Regions from separate parts of the Streptomyces glycanivorans genome, predicted to be linked through region 2. Evidence: riboswitches for the same ligand, from Rfam matches in the RefSeq annotation. Region 2 holds a riboswitch; each other region holds the start of a gene.

Region 1 (5,023 bases), 190 kb from region 2:
CCGGAGTACGGGGCCAATAGGAAGCTCATCAGGAACGCGAGCACGAACCGTACTGCCGCTGCGCGCACCCCTTCACCTCCTCATGGATGTCACTCTCCTTCCAGGAAGCTAACAGGCCGAAGTGCTTATCGAGTTAATCCTTTGTGAAGAGTCCGAAAGTCGATGCCGAACGAGCTGAATCGTTCGCTCACCCCCCGTGGCCTGGGGATGTGCCTCACGTTCAGTTCTCGCTATGTGAGATCATCCGCGGCTGCGTGGCTACTGCATATGCCAGTCGCGAGCCGATGTGCATATTCGTACATCGGTTCGGTCTGTGGGTGATTGTAAACCCGAGGTAAACGCGGCCGAGGATTAATGGATCGGATTCGGAACCGGCTGTCGCTCTCGCATCCCGGCCCCCGTCCGTCCCGGAGGCTTCGGCTTTCGGTACGAATACCACTTCGTTCCCTGAAACGTTCCCGAGCGCCCGATTCCCGCCGGGATCCCGAGTGCCGGTGGTGATGGGCCATCAGGTCCGGCTCCTGCTTCAGGTGTTCCGGCGGGGTGACCCTCAGGGGCGTCGGCCGTCGGTGGTCGTCCCCTCGGCGGGGACCGGCGCGGCGAAGTCCGCGGCGAGCTGCTCGGCGGTGCGCGGACCGGGTTCCGAATCTCCCAACAGGCCATGCGAGCGCAGCAGTCGCGAAGCCGCGACGCCCCACGGCAGACGCAGCCCCGCCTCCCCCAGGAGATCGGTGCGGGCCAGCATCACGGGCGCGGGCCCAGCCCGGACGCCGGCCGGGGTGAGGAGTGCGGCATCGTCGGCCCAGCGCAGAGCGAGATCGACGTCGTGGGTGGCCATCATGACGGTGGTTCCGCTGTCCCGGAGCGAGCCGAGCGTGTCGAGCAGTCGCTCCTGGCCGTCCGGATCGAGGCCGGCTGTCGGCTCGTCGAGGATCAGCACACGGGGCCGCATCGCGACCGCGCCGGCGATGGCGGTCCGCTTCCGCTGCCCGTAGGAGAGGAGATGGGTGGGCCGGTCCGCCAGGGCGGTGATGTCGAGGGCGGCGAGCGCCTCGTCCACGCGGGCACGCACCTCGGTGTCGGTCAGCCCGAGGTTCAGCGGCCCGAACGACACGTCCTGGGAGACGGACGCGGCGAACAACTGGTCGTCCGGGTCCTGCACCACCAGCTGGACGGTGGTGCGCAGCCGGGTCAGCCCCTTCCGGTCGTAGGTGACGGGGCGCCCCTCGACCGTCAACTGCCCCTCACGTGGGCGCAGTCCGCCGCTGAGAAGCCGCATCAGCGTGGTCTTTCCACTGCCGTTGCGGCCGAGGAGGGCGAGCGCACGCCCCTCGCGTGCCTCGAAGTCGAGGCCGCTGAGCACGGCGGGACCGTCCTCGTACGCGAAGGACGCGCCCCGCAGGGCGAGGAGCACGGATCCGCTCATGACAGCGGCCTTTCCAGGACGAAGGTCAGGATGGTGAGGACCGCGAGCAGGAGGACGCTCAGCGCCACGAACCGGACGGAGACGCGGGCCTCGGGCACCAGGACGCGCAGGGTTCCGTCGTAACCGCGCCCCGCAAGCCCCGTCTGGAGCCGCGCCGCACGGTCGAACGCCCTGACGAACGCGGTGGCTCCGAGCCCCGCCAGTGACCGCCAGGTCGCGGCCCGGGTGGTGTGGCCGAGCCGGGCCGCCTGCGCCTCCCTGATCCGGCGCACCGAATCGAGGAGAAGGAAACTCATGCGGTACGTCACCAGGGCGACGTCCACCACCGGCGCGGGCACCCCCGCCCTGACCAGGCGGGGCAACAGGTCGGACATCGGGGTGGTGAAGGCGAACAGCAGCACCCCGAGGGACGCGGCCGAGGTGCGCAGCAGCAGCTCACCTGCGCGCTGTGGCCCCCCGGGGTCGAGAGCGACGAGCCCTTCCGGCCCGCCGACCTGCACGAGGAGCGTGGCCGCCCCGGTGACGCAGAAACCCAGAGGCACCCGGTACGCCCGCCACAGGTGACGGGCGGTCACGCCGGCAGGACCCAGCAGCACCGCCAGGGCGGCGACGAGGACCAGGACCGCACCTGGCCAGGGCGGAGTCGAGATGGCCAGCACCGTGAGCCCCAGACCGAGCACGGCCTTGTCCACGGGATGGCGGCGGCGCCAGCGACTGCTGTGCGCCGCCGCGTCGATCGGCAGCATGGGGGCTCAGGCCTTCCGGGCCTTCGACTCCCCGGCACCGCCGTCGGCGCCCCCTCTGTCCTGCCCCGCGGTCGCACGGAGCTCGCCCTGCCGGCGCCCACGCCGCAGGCCGAAGTAGTAGGCGAGGACGCCTGCCCCGAGCGCCGCCTGAAGGGCGAACAGGGCCGACTCGATCTCCCCGGACGGCGGTTCGTACAGCGGCGAGAACCAGGGTTCGTAATCGGGATCGATCTCGGTGATCGCCGTCTCGGCCTGCGCGTCGGCGCCCACGAACGGTTCCTCCTCGCCGTCGCCGAGACCGAGGGCCAGCGGCAGGACGGCCAGCGCGGCCACCACGAACAGGAGAAGAGCGTTTATCCTCGTGTTCTTGTTCATCGGGCCACCGCCTCGGTCTCGGCCTTCTCCGTGCGGGCGCGCTTCCCTGCGAGGAAGACGCCGAGCCGGGTCAGGTCACCCTTGCTGGACTGCACGAGAAGCCGCATCACCAGCACGGTCAGGAGACCCTCGCTCACGGCGAGCGGGATCTGGGTGACCGCGAAGATGGAGCCGAACTTGCCGAGCGCGCCCATGAACCCGCTGCCCGGGTCCGGGAAGGCGAGTGCCAGCTGCACGCTGGTGACGCAGTAGGTGGACAGGTCGGCGACGAACGCAGCGAAGAACACCGCCACCATCAGCGGCACGTCGTACCGGCGCAGCAGCCTGAAGACCGCGTATCCGGCCCAGGGGCCGACGATCGCCATCGAGAAGACGTTGGCTCCCAGCGTGGTCAGACCGCCGTGGGCGAGCAGCAGGGCCTGGAACAGCAGGGTGATGGTGCCCAGGACCGCCATGATGGGCGGACGGAACAGGATGGCCCCCAGCCCCGTACCCGTGGGGTGAGAACAACTTCCCGTCACGGAGGGGATCTTCAAAGCGGAAAGGACGAACGTGAAGGCCCCGGAGGCCCCCAGGAGCAGCGTGCTCTCAGGGTTCTCCCTGACCTCACGCGAAAGTGACCGGACTCCGTGGACGACGAACGGCGCGGACGCGACACCCCAGGCGATCGCGTGCGCCGGAGGCAGAAAACCCTCGGCTATGTGCATGGCTCAGCAGACCCTCTCCAGCACCTCGTGGATGGTTGAAGTGCCTTGGCCGGTCTCCTGGCTTACGGGTAACACCGCCCGAACTCCGCCTTCCCGGGTCACAAGGACCCAGTGGCTGCCCGCGAGGGCCGGAGCCGGACTTCCCGATCACAGTGGCGAGGGCCGCACCGGCATCACACCGGATTTCCCGTTCACCAAGGCGAGGCGACAGTAGTCGCAGGTGGGGGAACATGACAAGCGGGCCCGGTCCGGTGCTGCCTGTCGGCACGCCACGGCGTCGGTCCGCCCGCCGGGCGGGGACGGGCGCCTCCGTGACACGCTCCACGGGGTCCGCCCCGAGGCGGCCCTGTCCGAAGGATGCGATTCAGCGCCGGCCGTCAGCCCTCGTCGTCCCTGAGCCCTTCCTCCACGACCCCGCTCTCGTCGTCACGCCGGTACGGCACGATCTCGACCGGACATCGGGAGTGGTGCAGGAGGGCGTGCACCACATGACCCAGTCCCAGCACGGAGACACCGCGCCGCTCATGGCTTCCCATGACCAGGAGATCCGCGTGCCGGCTCGCCTCGACGAGTGCGGACGCGGCTGACCGCGCCTCGACCACCTCGGTCTCCACGGCGAGACCGGGGGCGCTCTCCCGGATTCCGGAGGCCAGGTCGGCCATGAGCTTTTCGCCGCGATCCGCGGCCCGCCCGGTTTCGTCCCGCGCGGTCCCGTCGAACCGGGCAAACAGACTGTGCACGTTCACCAGCCGCAGTGCGCGCTCGCGGGCCAGTGCCTCCCGTCCGGCACGCACCAGCCACCGGACATCGTGCTCGTCGCGCACAGCAGCCGTGACCGGCGCGTTCTCGCGTTCGGGCTCACCACGCACGACCACGACGGGAGCGGGACTGCCGATGACGACCTCCAGACCGGTCGACCCGAGAAGAAGGGGACCGAATCCGCCGGTGCCCCTGCTGCCGACGACGATCGTGCTGCCGGGCCGGACGGACGCGTGGAGAGCCGGGATCGGCTTCCTGCGGCTCAGCTTGACGCCGACCTCGAGCTCGGGGAACCGCTTCCGGATCTCTTCCGCCGCCGTCGTCAGGACCGAGTTGCCCGCGTCCCGCAGATGTTCCGACGTCTCGAACGACGCGAACCGGTCCAGTCGGTCGAGGTCGGCGGCGTGCACGAGCAGCAGGCTCCGACGATGTGCCTCGGCGTCCGCCGCGCCCCAAAGGGCGGCGGACGTGGCACGCTCCGACCCGTCCACACCCACGACCGTCCTCGGATCCTGCGTGGCGTCGGACGGGCGGGTAGGCATGGCTGCTCCTCACGCTGTTCGTTCCCCGCGCCTCCCATGCTGTCACCGTCTGCCTTGGTGCGCCCAGCGCACGTACGGGCCACCGGGCCGTTTCCGCCCGTCCGTGCCGCTGCGGGCGGTGCGGACGGCATGCGGGTCGGTCTGCCTCCTGTGATTCAGCCCGGTGAGGTTCCCCCGGGCTGAATCACAGGAGGCAGACCGGGGGAGCCTCCCCGGTCAGCCCGCGTCCGGGGCGGCGACGGTGTTTCCGTCCTTGTCGAGCGTGTGGGTGTCCCAGTACACGTCCCACTTGTCGTCGACCTGCTGCGGCACCTTGCCCTCCGGATAACGCACGTATCCCGCGGGAGGCTCCTCGGCGTCCCGGACACAGGCGGAGCCGGTTCCGCCCACGGACAGGACGGGGTACTCGCCGCCGTTGCAGACGTCCTCCCGGTACTCGAAGCCGGCGCATCCGGTCAGTGCCACGAC
Region 2 (5,023 bases):
CCCAGGGCTTTCAGGCACCGGCGTTTCGGCCAGGTCACGCCGTCCGCCGGAGGCCCCAGTACGGCGGACCCGCCTCGGAGGCCTTGCCGTTCCAGGGGCCCGGCACGTCCTGAATCGAGCGCGTTCGAATCTCGGGGCGCGTCGTTATGCCGTGCACCGCCGGGCCGATCAGGTGCGGCACGACCCACCAGGAGTGATGCAGGTGACCGTCACCGATTCCTCGGCCGCCGGAGTGGAGACGCCTCCCCCTCCGCCCCCGGCCACCATCACCTTCGAGGGCAAGCACGGCAAGAACCCCCTGGCCGAGGCCAGTTTCGGGGCACTGTGCATGCGCCTGCCCGCGATCCTCGCGCACACCGCACGCAGGGCCTGGGCCGTCGACAGGGCCGGCGCGGTGCTGCTCCTGGTCTGCCAGCTCCTCACGGGAACCGCGGCAGCCCTCGTCCTCGCTTTCACCGCGCGGGCCATGACACATCTGCTCGCCGCGGGGCCGGTGTCCGAACGCCTGCACGCCGCGCTGCCCGCGCTGACCGTGGTCGCCGCCGCAGCCGGCTTCGGCCGCGTCAGCAGCGCCCTGTCCTCGTACGCGGATTCGAGGATCACCCCGCTGCTCACGACAGAGGCGGACCTCTCGCTCGTCTCCGCGGTGTGCCGTGTGGAGGCATCCGCGTACGGCGAGGACGGGTTCGCCGACCGGCAGGAGGCCGCCGAGGTCGGTGTCACCCGGACGCGGACGATGGTGCAGGACGCCCAGCGGTTCATGGCCGCCCTCATCCGGATGATCGCGGCGACCGGCGTCATCACGGCCCTGCACTGGATGATGCTGCCGCTGCTCCTGCTCGCCGTGCTCCCGGCGGGCATCGGTGCCGTGCTGTCCGCGCGCGTGGACTACGAGACGCACTACAACAACGTCGCCGACCGCAACGTGCGTTCCATGATGCGCTGGTGGGCCACCTACTCCCGCTACGGGGACGAGGTCCGGGCGAACGGCATGACCGGCTACCTCATCCACTGGTACCGCGCGCTGTCCGACCGGATCGACCGGCGCACCCTCACCGCGGCGCCCCGCATGCTGCGTATCGTCCTGGCCACCAGCGCCCTGGGCGGCGTGTTCCTGCTGGGTACCTGGGCCGCGCTCGCCTGGCTGGCCGTCACGGGGCGCGTCGCCCTGCCCGTCGCGGCCACCGCGGTCGTCGCCGTGCAGACCGCCCTGGCCGCTCTGTCGCAGTTCGTCGTCCACGGGGCCGCGATGTTCCACACCTCGCTCTACCTGGCGGACATGCGGTCCTTCCTCGACATGGCGGACGAACGCGCCCCCCAGCGCGGTACGGCGACCGTGCCCGACCGGGTGGACGAGATCCGGCTCGACGAGGTCGTCCACCGGTACCCCGGCCGGGACGAACCCGCCGTCGCGGGCGTATCGCTCACCTTGCGGCGCGGCGAGATCCTGGCGGTCGTCGGTGAGAACGGCTCGGGCAAGTCGACCCTGGCCAAGCTCATCACGGGGATCCTCCTGGCCGACAAGGGCCGCGTCCTGTGGGACGGCACCGATCTCGCCGACGCCGATCCCGAAGCCGTGTGGCGACGCACCGCCCTCGTCCCGCAGAACTTCGCCTGCTGGCCGCTGCGCGCCCGGGAGAACGTCACCCTCGGCCGGCCCAGGACGTACGACGACGGACCGGTGTGGGAAGCCGTCGACGCCGTGGGCATGCGCGAGACGGTGGAGAAGCTTCCCCAGGGGCTCGACACCCTCCTGGCCAGGGAACTCTGGGGCGGAGCCGAGCTGTCCGGCGGCCAGTGGCAGCGGCTCGCGTGTGCGCGGGCGCTGTACCGGCGCACTCCCCTGCTGATCCTGGACGAGCCCACGTCCCAGATGGACCAGCGCGGGGAGCACAGGATCTTCCTGGAGATCAGGCGCATCGCCGCGGAACGCATGACGGTCGTCGTCACGCACCAGCTCGAGAACACACGGCTGGCCGACCGTATCGTCGTCATGCGCGCAGGACGCGTCGTCGAGCAGGGCACGTACGAGGAACTCGCCCACGGGGGAAGCCTTTTCGCCGAGCTCCTGGCGCTCGCCCAGGACCGGTAGGGCGACCCGGGTGCCCGTGCGGACGGTCTGCGCGGGTACCCGGATCCAGGTGCGTGACCGGTGGGGCCTGTAGCCGGACGGCGGGCATGGACGGCGTCCCCGTGGAACCCGCGGACGCCGAGTTCCTGATGTCCCCCGAGGCGCGGGACGCCGCCACCCGGGAGGGCGTCCCGGTGATCGACCACCGGGCTCTCCGACGGGTCTGGACGCGGAGCGCCGGTCAGAGGTGAGCCCTCGGTATCGGTCGGCGCCTGCGCCATCCGCATGCCGGACCGGGTTCACCACGCACCCGGACGCCCCCTAAGCTGGTGGGTGCAGCTGGTTCGCCCCGTCAGCCAGGCGGGATGCGTCGCAAGAGGGAACCCGGTGGAAATCCGGGACTGCCCCGCAGCGGTGAGCGGGAACGACCGCCGTCATACGCACTGGGTCCGACGAAACGGACCTGGGAAGCGACGGCCATTAGATGTCCTCTTCGAGGGCGTGCCCGCGAGTCCGAAGACCTGCCAACTGCCCGCGCGCGGACCAACCGTGCGCGGACATCCCGGTGACCTCGTGGGCGGGTCGGCGTACATACCGGACGGATCCCGTGCGTCGCACGACGTCCTCCGTCCGGTAGGGCACCCCTTCGCGCTCTCGTCCCGTCGCCGGGATCTCAGGGATTCATCTCGCGAAGGAGATCTCCGTGACCAACGAGTACGCGACCGCGGCAGCGCGGTCCACTGTGTACGGCTACCCCCGGCAGGGACGGAACCGGGAACTGAAGAAGGCCGTCGAGGGCTACTGGAAGGGGCGGGTCACCGCCGATGCCCTCCGCGCCACCGCCGCCGGACTGCGCCGCGACAACTGGCGGCAGCTGAGCGGGGCCGGCATCGACGAGGTCCCGACCGGGGACTTCTCGTACTACGACCATGTGCTGGACACCAGCGTCATGGTGGGAGCCGTCCCGGACCGCCACCGTGAGGCGGTGGCCGCCGATCCGCTCGACGGGTACTTCGCGATGGCCCGCGGCACGCAGGACGTCGCTCCGCTGGAGATGACCAAGTGGTTCGACACCAACTACCACTACCTCGTGCCCGAGCTGGGCCCGGACACCGTCTTCGCCGCTGACTCCGCCAAGCAGGTCACCGAGCTGAAGGAAGCCCTCACCCTCGGGCACACCGCCCGGCCCGTGCTCGTCGGCCCGGTCACCTATCTCCTGCTCGCCAAGCCCGCCCCCGGCGTGGCGGCCGACTTCGAACCGCTCACCCTGCTCGACCGGCTCCTTCCGGTCTACGCGGAGGTCCTCGCCGATCTGCGCGCCGCCGGCGCGGAGTGGGTACAGCTCGACGAGCCCGCCCTCGTCCAGGACCGCACCCCGGCCGAGCTCGACGCCGTCGCCCGGGCCTACCTGGAGCTCGGCGGGCTCAACGACCGCCCCGAGCTGCTCGTCGCCTCCTATTTCGACCGGCTCGGGGACGCCCTGCCCGTCCTGGCGAAGGCCCCGGTCGAGGGACTGGCACTCGACTTCACCGACGCCGCGGCAGCCAACCTCGCGGACCTCGCTGCCGTCGGAGGGCTCCCCGGCAAACGGCTCGTCGCCGGCGTGGTCAACGGCCGCAACATCTGGATCAACGACTACGAGAAGTCGCTGGCCACTCTCGCCACGCTCCTCGGCCTCGCCGGCCGGGTCGACATCGCCGCCTCCTGCTCCCTCCTGCACGTCCCCCTCGACACGGCGCCCGAGACGGACATCGATCCCGAGATCCTCCGCTGGCTCGCCTTCGCCAGGCAGAAGACGGTGGAGATCGCCACTCTGGCCAAGGGACTGGCCGAGGGCACCGACGCCATCGCCACCGAGATCGCCGCCAATCGGGCGGACCTCGCCTCCCGCGCCGACTCCCCCGTCACCTACGACCCTGCCGTGCAGGCCAGGGCCGCCGCCATCACGGACACCGACGGCCGCCGCTCCCAGCCGTACGGGGAGCGAGCGGCAGCCCAGCGTGCCCACCTCGGGCTTCCCCTGCTGCCGACGACCACCATCGGCTCCTTCCCGCAGACCGATGAACTCCGCACCGCGCGCGCCGACCTGCGCGCCGGCAGGCTCGACCCGGCCGGGTACGACGAGCGGATCAGGACGGAGATCGCCGAGGTGATCTCCTTCCAGGAGAAGACCGGCATCGACGTCCTGGTGCACGGTGAGCCCGAACGCAACGACATGGTCCAGTACTTCGCCGAGCAGCTGACCGGATACCTCGCCACCCGGCACGGCTGGGTCCAGTCCTACGGGACCCGCTACGTCCGCCCGCCGGTCCTGGCCGGCGACATCTCCCGCCCCCGACCGATGACCGTGGACTGGACGACCTACGCACAGTCCCTCACCGACCGTCCGGTCAAGGGCATGCTCACCGGACCGGTCACCATGCTCGCCTGGTCCTTCGTCCGCGACGACCAGCCACTCGGCGACACCGCCCGCCAGGTCGCCCTCGCCCTGCGCGACGAGGTCGACGACCTGGAGACCGCCGGCACCTCGGTCATCCAGGTCGACGAGCCCGCACTGCGCGAGACGCTGCCGCTGCGCGCCGACGGCCACCCGTCCTATCTGGCCTGGGCGACGGAGGCGTTCCGCCTCACCACGAGCGGCGTACGGCCGGACACGCAGATCCACACCCACATGTGCTACGCCGAGTTCGGCGACATCGTCCAGGCCATCGACGACCTCGACGCCGACGTCATCAGCCTGGAGGCCGCCCGCTCCCACATGCAGGTGGCCCACGAGCTGGCGGACCACGGCTACCCGCGCGAGGCGGGCCCCGGTGTCTACGACATCCACTCGCCCCGCGTCCCGAGCGTCCGGGAGGCCGCCTCGCTCCTGCGCACGGGCCTGGAGGCGATCCCCGCCGAGCGCCTGTGGGTGAACCCGGACTGCGGGCTCAAGACCCGTGGCTGGCCGGA
Region 3 (5,023 bases), 7.4 Mb from region 2:
AGCGGTCCGCCGCCGGCACCGGCCGGGAGGAGATGGTCCGGTCCGAGGAGCAGCTCCAGGTCGGTACGGAGGAGTACGAGAGCGGGAAGGCACGCCTGCACAAGTACGTCGTGACGGAGAACGTCACACGGACCGTGCCGGTGTCGCACGAGGAGGTACGCGTGGTGCGCGAGCCTCTGCAGCCTGGTGAGAAGGGAGCCGTGAAGGGGCGGAGCGAACTCGGCGAACAGGACGTCGAAGTCACCCTGCACGCCGAACGAGCCACCGTCCGCAAGGAGGCGGTCCCCGTGGAACGGGTCCGTCTCGAGACCAGCAAGGTCACCGAGCAGAAGGAAGTGTCCGCGGAGCTCCGCAAGGAGAAGATCGACTACGCGGACGGCAAGGACATGGGCAGCGACAAGGACATGGGCGGCGAGTACGGCCAGGGACGTCGTCGCTGACCTGACCCCTCACACAGCGGCGAAAGGCCGCGCGACACCAGCGAGGGGCGGACCCGGGTGGTTCACGGGCCCGCCCTCTCGTCGTGACCGAGGCGTGCGGGTACGGCTCTCCCCGGCAGGAAGCGCACCGAAGGGCGGCCGTCCGGGCCCTCGGGTGTGACCACCGCACGCACCCGGTAGACGTCGGCGATGAGTTCCTCGGTGATCACCTCCGAGGGAGTCCCGCCGGCCACCACCCGGCCGTCCTTCATGACGGTGACCCGGTCGCAGAACATCGCGGCCAGGTTGAGGTCGTGCAGCGCGACCACCGCGGTCACGGGCAGCGCGGCGACCAGGGACAGCAGCTCCAGCTGGTGCTGGATGTCCAGATGGTTGGTGGGTTCGTCCAGCAGGAGTTCCCGCGGCTGCTGGGCGAGGGCCCGGGCGATCTGGACCCGCTGGCGCTCACCCCCGGACAGGGTGTGCCAGGACTGCGTGGCGCGGCCGGCGAGTCCGGTGCGCGCCAAGGCCTCGTGCACGGCGGCCTCGTCCTCGGGGCCGGACGCGGACCAGGCGCGCCGGTGCGGGATGCGGCCGAGCCGTACGACGTCCAGGACGCTCAGGTCGACCAGGGTGTCCGCGTGCTGGTCGACGACGGCCACACGTCGGGCCACGGCCCGCCGTCCGGTCTCGGCGAGCGTGCGCCCGTCGAGGGTCACGACTCCCGACCCGGGGGTGAGGACGCCGGCCATCACCCGCAGCAGGGTGGTCTTGCCGGAGCCGTTCGGTCCCAGGAGGCCGACCGTGGCGCCGGACGGCGGCGCGATGCTCACCCCGTCGAGGACGATCCGCCCGCCGGCCTCCCGGGTGATCCGTTCGGCCCGCAGGCCGTCGCCCGGGGTGCCTGTCCCGCGCTTGTCGGGGGTCATGCGCTTCTCCGGGTGCGGTGGAGGATCAGGACGAACACGGGCACACCGATGAGGGAGGTGACCACCCCGACCGGGACCTCCTGGGGGTCGAGGACGGTCCTGGCCAGGGTGTCGACCCAGACCAGGAACACCGCGCCGGCGAGCGCGGTCACCGGCAGCAGTCTCCGGTGTCCCGAGCCGGTCAGCGCCCGGGCGGCGTGCGGCAGGACGAGACCGACGAACCCGATCGCGCCCGCCGAGCTGACGAGGGCGGCGGTCAGCAGCGCCGTCGCGCAGAGCAGCACGATCCTGGTGCGGGCCACGTGCACGCCGAGGGCGGCCGCGGCGTCCTGGCCGAAGGCGAACGCGTCGAGGGTACGGGCGTGGCCGAGGCAGATCAGCAGGGTCACGGCCAGCACGGCGGAGCACGTCCACACGTCGCCCCATCCGACGCCGCTCAGCGAGCCGAGGAGCCAGAAGAGCACGCCCCGGGTCTGTTCGGCGTCGGCGGCGGTCATCACGACGAACGAGGTGAGCGCGGAAAAAAGCTGCATGGCCGCGACCCCGGAGAGCACGACGCGGTCCGTGGACCCGCCCAGTGTGTGGCTGAGCAGCAGCACGAGGGCGAACGAGCACAGGGCCCCGACGAAGGCACCGCCGGAGATCGACACCGCTCCCCCGCCGACGCCCAGGACGACGACCACGACCGCCCCGGTGGACGCGCCCGAGGAGACGCCGAGGACGAAGGGGTCGGCGAGCGGGTTACGCAGCAGCGACTGCATCACGGTGCCGCACACCGCGAGTCCGGCCCCGCACACCGCGGCGAGCAGGGTGCGGGGCATGCGCAGGTTCCAGATGATGCCGTCCCGGATCGGCGTCAGCCGTCCTTCGCCCAGGCCGAGGTGCGAGGCCACGACGGACCAGACGTCCGGGACGGAGATCCGGGCGGGGCCAATCGTGACGGCCACCGCGACGGACAGGAGCAGCAGGGCGATCCCGGCGCTCCACAGGAGACCGTCGCGCAGGATCCGTGCTCCGGAGACGGTCCCCGCCGGAGGAGGCGAGTGCACCTGCGCGTCCGGGGCGGGTCCGGTCCTCGTCACCCCCGTCTCCGGGTCCGCGGCGGGTTCGGTCCTCGTCACCCCGCGAGCCCGAACGAGCGCAGCCCCGCCGCGACGCGCTCGACACCTTCCACGGTCCGGATGGTCGGGTTCATGGCCTGGCCGCTGAGCAGGACGTACCGCTTGTGGCGGACGGCGTCCAGGTTCTTCGTGGCGGGGTTGGACTCCAGGAACTCGATCTTCTTCTTCGCGCTCTCGGCCGTCTGCGACTTGCGGGTCAGGTCACCGATCACCAGGACGTCGGGGTCGCGGTCGGCGACGGTCTCCCAGTTGATCTGGGGCCATTCCTCGTGCGTGTCGTCGAAGACGTTCTTCGCGCCGAGCTCCTCGGTGATGATGCCGGGAGCGCCGCAGCAGCCCGCCAGGTAGGGGGCCTCGGCGTTGGCGAACCAGTAGAGCAGGGTGGCGTCGGAGGCGTCGACCTCGGCGGTCGCCTCGTCGATCCGTTCCCGGAGACTGCTGATCAGCTTCTCGCCCCGCTCCGGGACGCCGAACACCTTGGCCAGGTCACGCACTTCGCCGTAGACGCCGTCCATGGTCAGTGGCGCGGTGCGCGAGCCGTCGCTGCTGCCCGCGTTGTCCTTGCCCGCGCAGTCGGTGGGTGAGAGGTACGTCGGTACGCCCAGCTTCTCGAACTGGTCGCGGGACGCCACACCGCCCTTGCCGAGGGTGGATTCGAAGGACGCGCTGACGAAGTCGGGTTCCTCCGCGAGGACCTTCTCGGAGGAGGGCTGGTTCTCCGCGATGCGGGGCACCGCGGCTTCGTCCTTCTCCAGTCCCTTCATCACCGGGTCCGTCCAGGTCGCGGTACCGGCGAGCCGGTCGGCGAGGCCCAGGGAGAGCAGGATCTCCGTCGACCCCTGGTTGAGGGAGACGGCGTGCTGCGGGGCCGCGTCGACGGTCACCGTGCGACCACAGTTCTCCAGGGTCACTGGGAAGCCGTCGGCGGAGCTCTCACGCGCCGGGCCGTCGGACGTGCTACCGCCCCCGCCGCAGGCGGTCAGGAGGACAAGTCCCGTGATGAGCAGGGCGGTTCGGCGTACGGTGCTGGCTATGGGCGGCACGAGTCCCTCGGCGTCTCTGGGCTCAAGCGCGGAGCCCGCTACAGTGTTCCGCTCCCGGTCCGGAAGCGGGTGCCAGCAGGTCTTCGGACTCGGGTTCGTCCGGACGGAGCGCCTTCCCGGTGCACCCGAGGGTGTCCCAGTGGCTGTGGCCCCGCCCGTCCCCCTCACCGCTGCGCGTCAGCTCCGGATTCGCACCGGATTCCCTGACTCCACGTGGAGTGTGACTGGCGCCTGCAAGCTATCACGCGGCGTGTCGCCGGCCTCCTGGGCCGTCGCCGGTCGGCGGGCGCGGACCGCTCCCTTCCGTACCGGTGACGGCCGTCGGGCGGGTCAGCGCTTGGGGTGAACCGATTCGCCGCCGTCGCTCTGCGGCTTCCCGCCACAGCGGGCGAGCACGGACGTCGTGCCCCAGTAGGCCAGCAGGACGGCACGCAGTCCCAGGATCTCCAGGCGCTCGCCGAGCCGGCGTCCCATCGCCTGTTCCGTACGCGGGGCGCTCACCGGGCGTCCGCCGCGCCGGTGTTCCACGGGCCCTCGGGGTCGTCGTACGCGTCGGCGTAGCCGGGGCCGGCGATCGGCCAGTCGGCCAGCAGCGCCTCGGGCAGGGCGAAGGAGTCGGCCAGCTGCGGTGCGTGCGCGGCGACGGCGGTGATCAGTTCCTCGGCGTACCGCGCCAGGGCCTCGACCTGATCGCCGCTCAGGAGACCGGCGGCCAGCAGATCACCGCTGTTGCGGGCCACCCACTCGACGGCGAACAGGCGCTCGAGCTCGCTCAGCCGGTCCTTCGCGGCTCCTTCGGGCAGTGCGGCGCGTTCCTCGGCGTAGGCCGCGGCGGCCTCCCGGTACGCATAGGCCTCGACCCCGCGCAGCGCGTGGCCCGAGGCCGCGTTCCAGCGTCCGAGGGCGTCGGCCTCGGACGCCAGCAGCACGCGTTCCCTGGCCCGGGCGAACCAGATGCCCTGGACCGAGGCGAGGAGCGCCCCGAGGAAGCGCGGGTCTGTCAGGTCACCGGTGTGCGGGGCCGGGGTGTCCGCTCCGCCGGGCTCCGCGGCGAAGATCATGTCGGCGGCCGCCTTGGTGTAGAGGGCGATGTTGTCGCCCTCCGCGGTGATGGCCCCTTCCACTCCCGTGACGAGTTCGGTCATGCCGTTGTTCTCGAGCAGTGCCTGGGCGCCGCAGCGTTCACGGCTCTCCACGATGACGTCGCGGGCCCGCCAGGTGATCCACGCCTTGGCGACATCGACGAGGGTCCCCGCTTCGGCCCGGCTCTCGTCGTCCGTACACGATTCCCACCGCTCCTGCGCCCTGCGGTACAGCAGGGTCATGGCGAAGACGGTGGCCATGGCCGAGGCGAGCGGCCCGTGGTGGGTCCGGTGGGCGTTGACCGGCACGGGCGGCGCGCCGCGGCTGCCGGAGATCAGCCGGTGGCCGCCGTAGCGCACGGCCACCGCGAGGGTCGCGCGGGCCGATCCGGCCGCGCAGGCGCTCATGGCGATCCGGCCGGGGGTGAC

The links. A riboswitch is a leader RNA that binds a small molecule or an ion and turns the genes downstream of it on or off. The one in region 2 is predicted to bind cobalamin.
Region 1: another riboswitch for cobalamin. It lies ahead of P8A20_RS02625 (energy-coupling factor ABC transporter permease); the one in region 2 lies ahead of metE (5-methyltetrahydropteroyltriglutamate--homocysteine S-methyltransferase).
Region 3: another riboswitch for cobalamin. It lies ahead of P8A20_RS34585 (ABC transporter substrate-binding protein); the one in region 2 lies ahead of metE (5-methyltetrahydropteroyltriglutamate--homocysteine S-methyltransferase).

What each region holds. Positions count from the first base shown of each region.
Region 1 is NZ_CP120983.1:570,571-575,593, reverse strand. It holds gene P8A20_RS02645 (hypothetical protein) at 1-68, opposite strand, end outside; gene P8A20_RS02640 (energy-coupling factor ABC transporter ATP-binding protein) at 551-1,426, opposite strand; gene cbiQ (cobalt ECF transporter T component CbiQ) at 1,423-2,172, opposite strand; gene P8A20_RS02630 (energy-coupling factor ABC transporter substrate-binding protein) at 2,179-2,547, opposite strand; gene P8A20_RS02625 (energy-coupling factor ABC transporter permease) at 2,544-3,254, opposite strand; cobalamin riboswitch at 3,285-3,468, opposite strand; gene P8A20_RS02620 (universal stress protein) at 3,632-4,555, opposite strand; gene P8A20_RS02615 (SCO0607 family lipoprotein) at 4,772-5,023, opposite strand, start outside.
Region 2 is NZ_CP120983.1:379,013-384,035, forward strand. It holds gene P8A20_RS01780 (ABC transporter ATP-binding protein) at 197-2,092, shown strand; gene P8A20_RS01785 (hypothetical protein) at 2,179-2,322, shown strand; cobalamin riboswitch at 2,395-2,614, shown strand; gene metE (5-methyltetrahydropteroyltriglutamate--homocysteine S-methyltransferase) at 2,775-5,023, shown strand, end outside.
Region 3 is NZ_CP120983.1:7,818,203-7,823,225, reverse strand. It holds gene P8A20_RS34600 (PRC and DUF2382 domain-containing protein) at 1-440, shown strand, start outside; gene P8A20_RS34595 (ABC transporter ATP-binding protein) at 503-1,348, opposite strand; gene P8A20_RS34590 (FecCD family ABC transporter permease) at 1,345-2,397, opposite strand; gene P8A20_RS34585 (ABC transporter substrate-binding protein) at 2,466-3,512, opposite strand; cobalamin riboswitch at 3,570-3,756, opposite strand; gene P8A20_RS38840 (hypothetical protein) at 3,843-4,013, opposite strand; gene P8A20_RS34580 (acyl-CoA dehydrogenase family protein) at 4,010-5,023, opposite strand, start outside.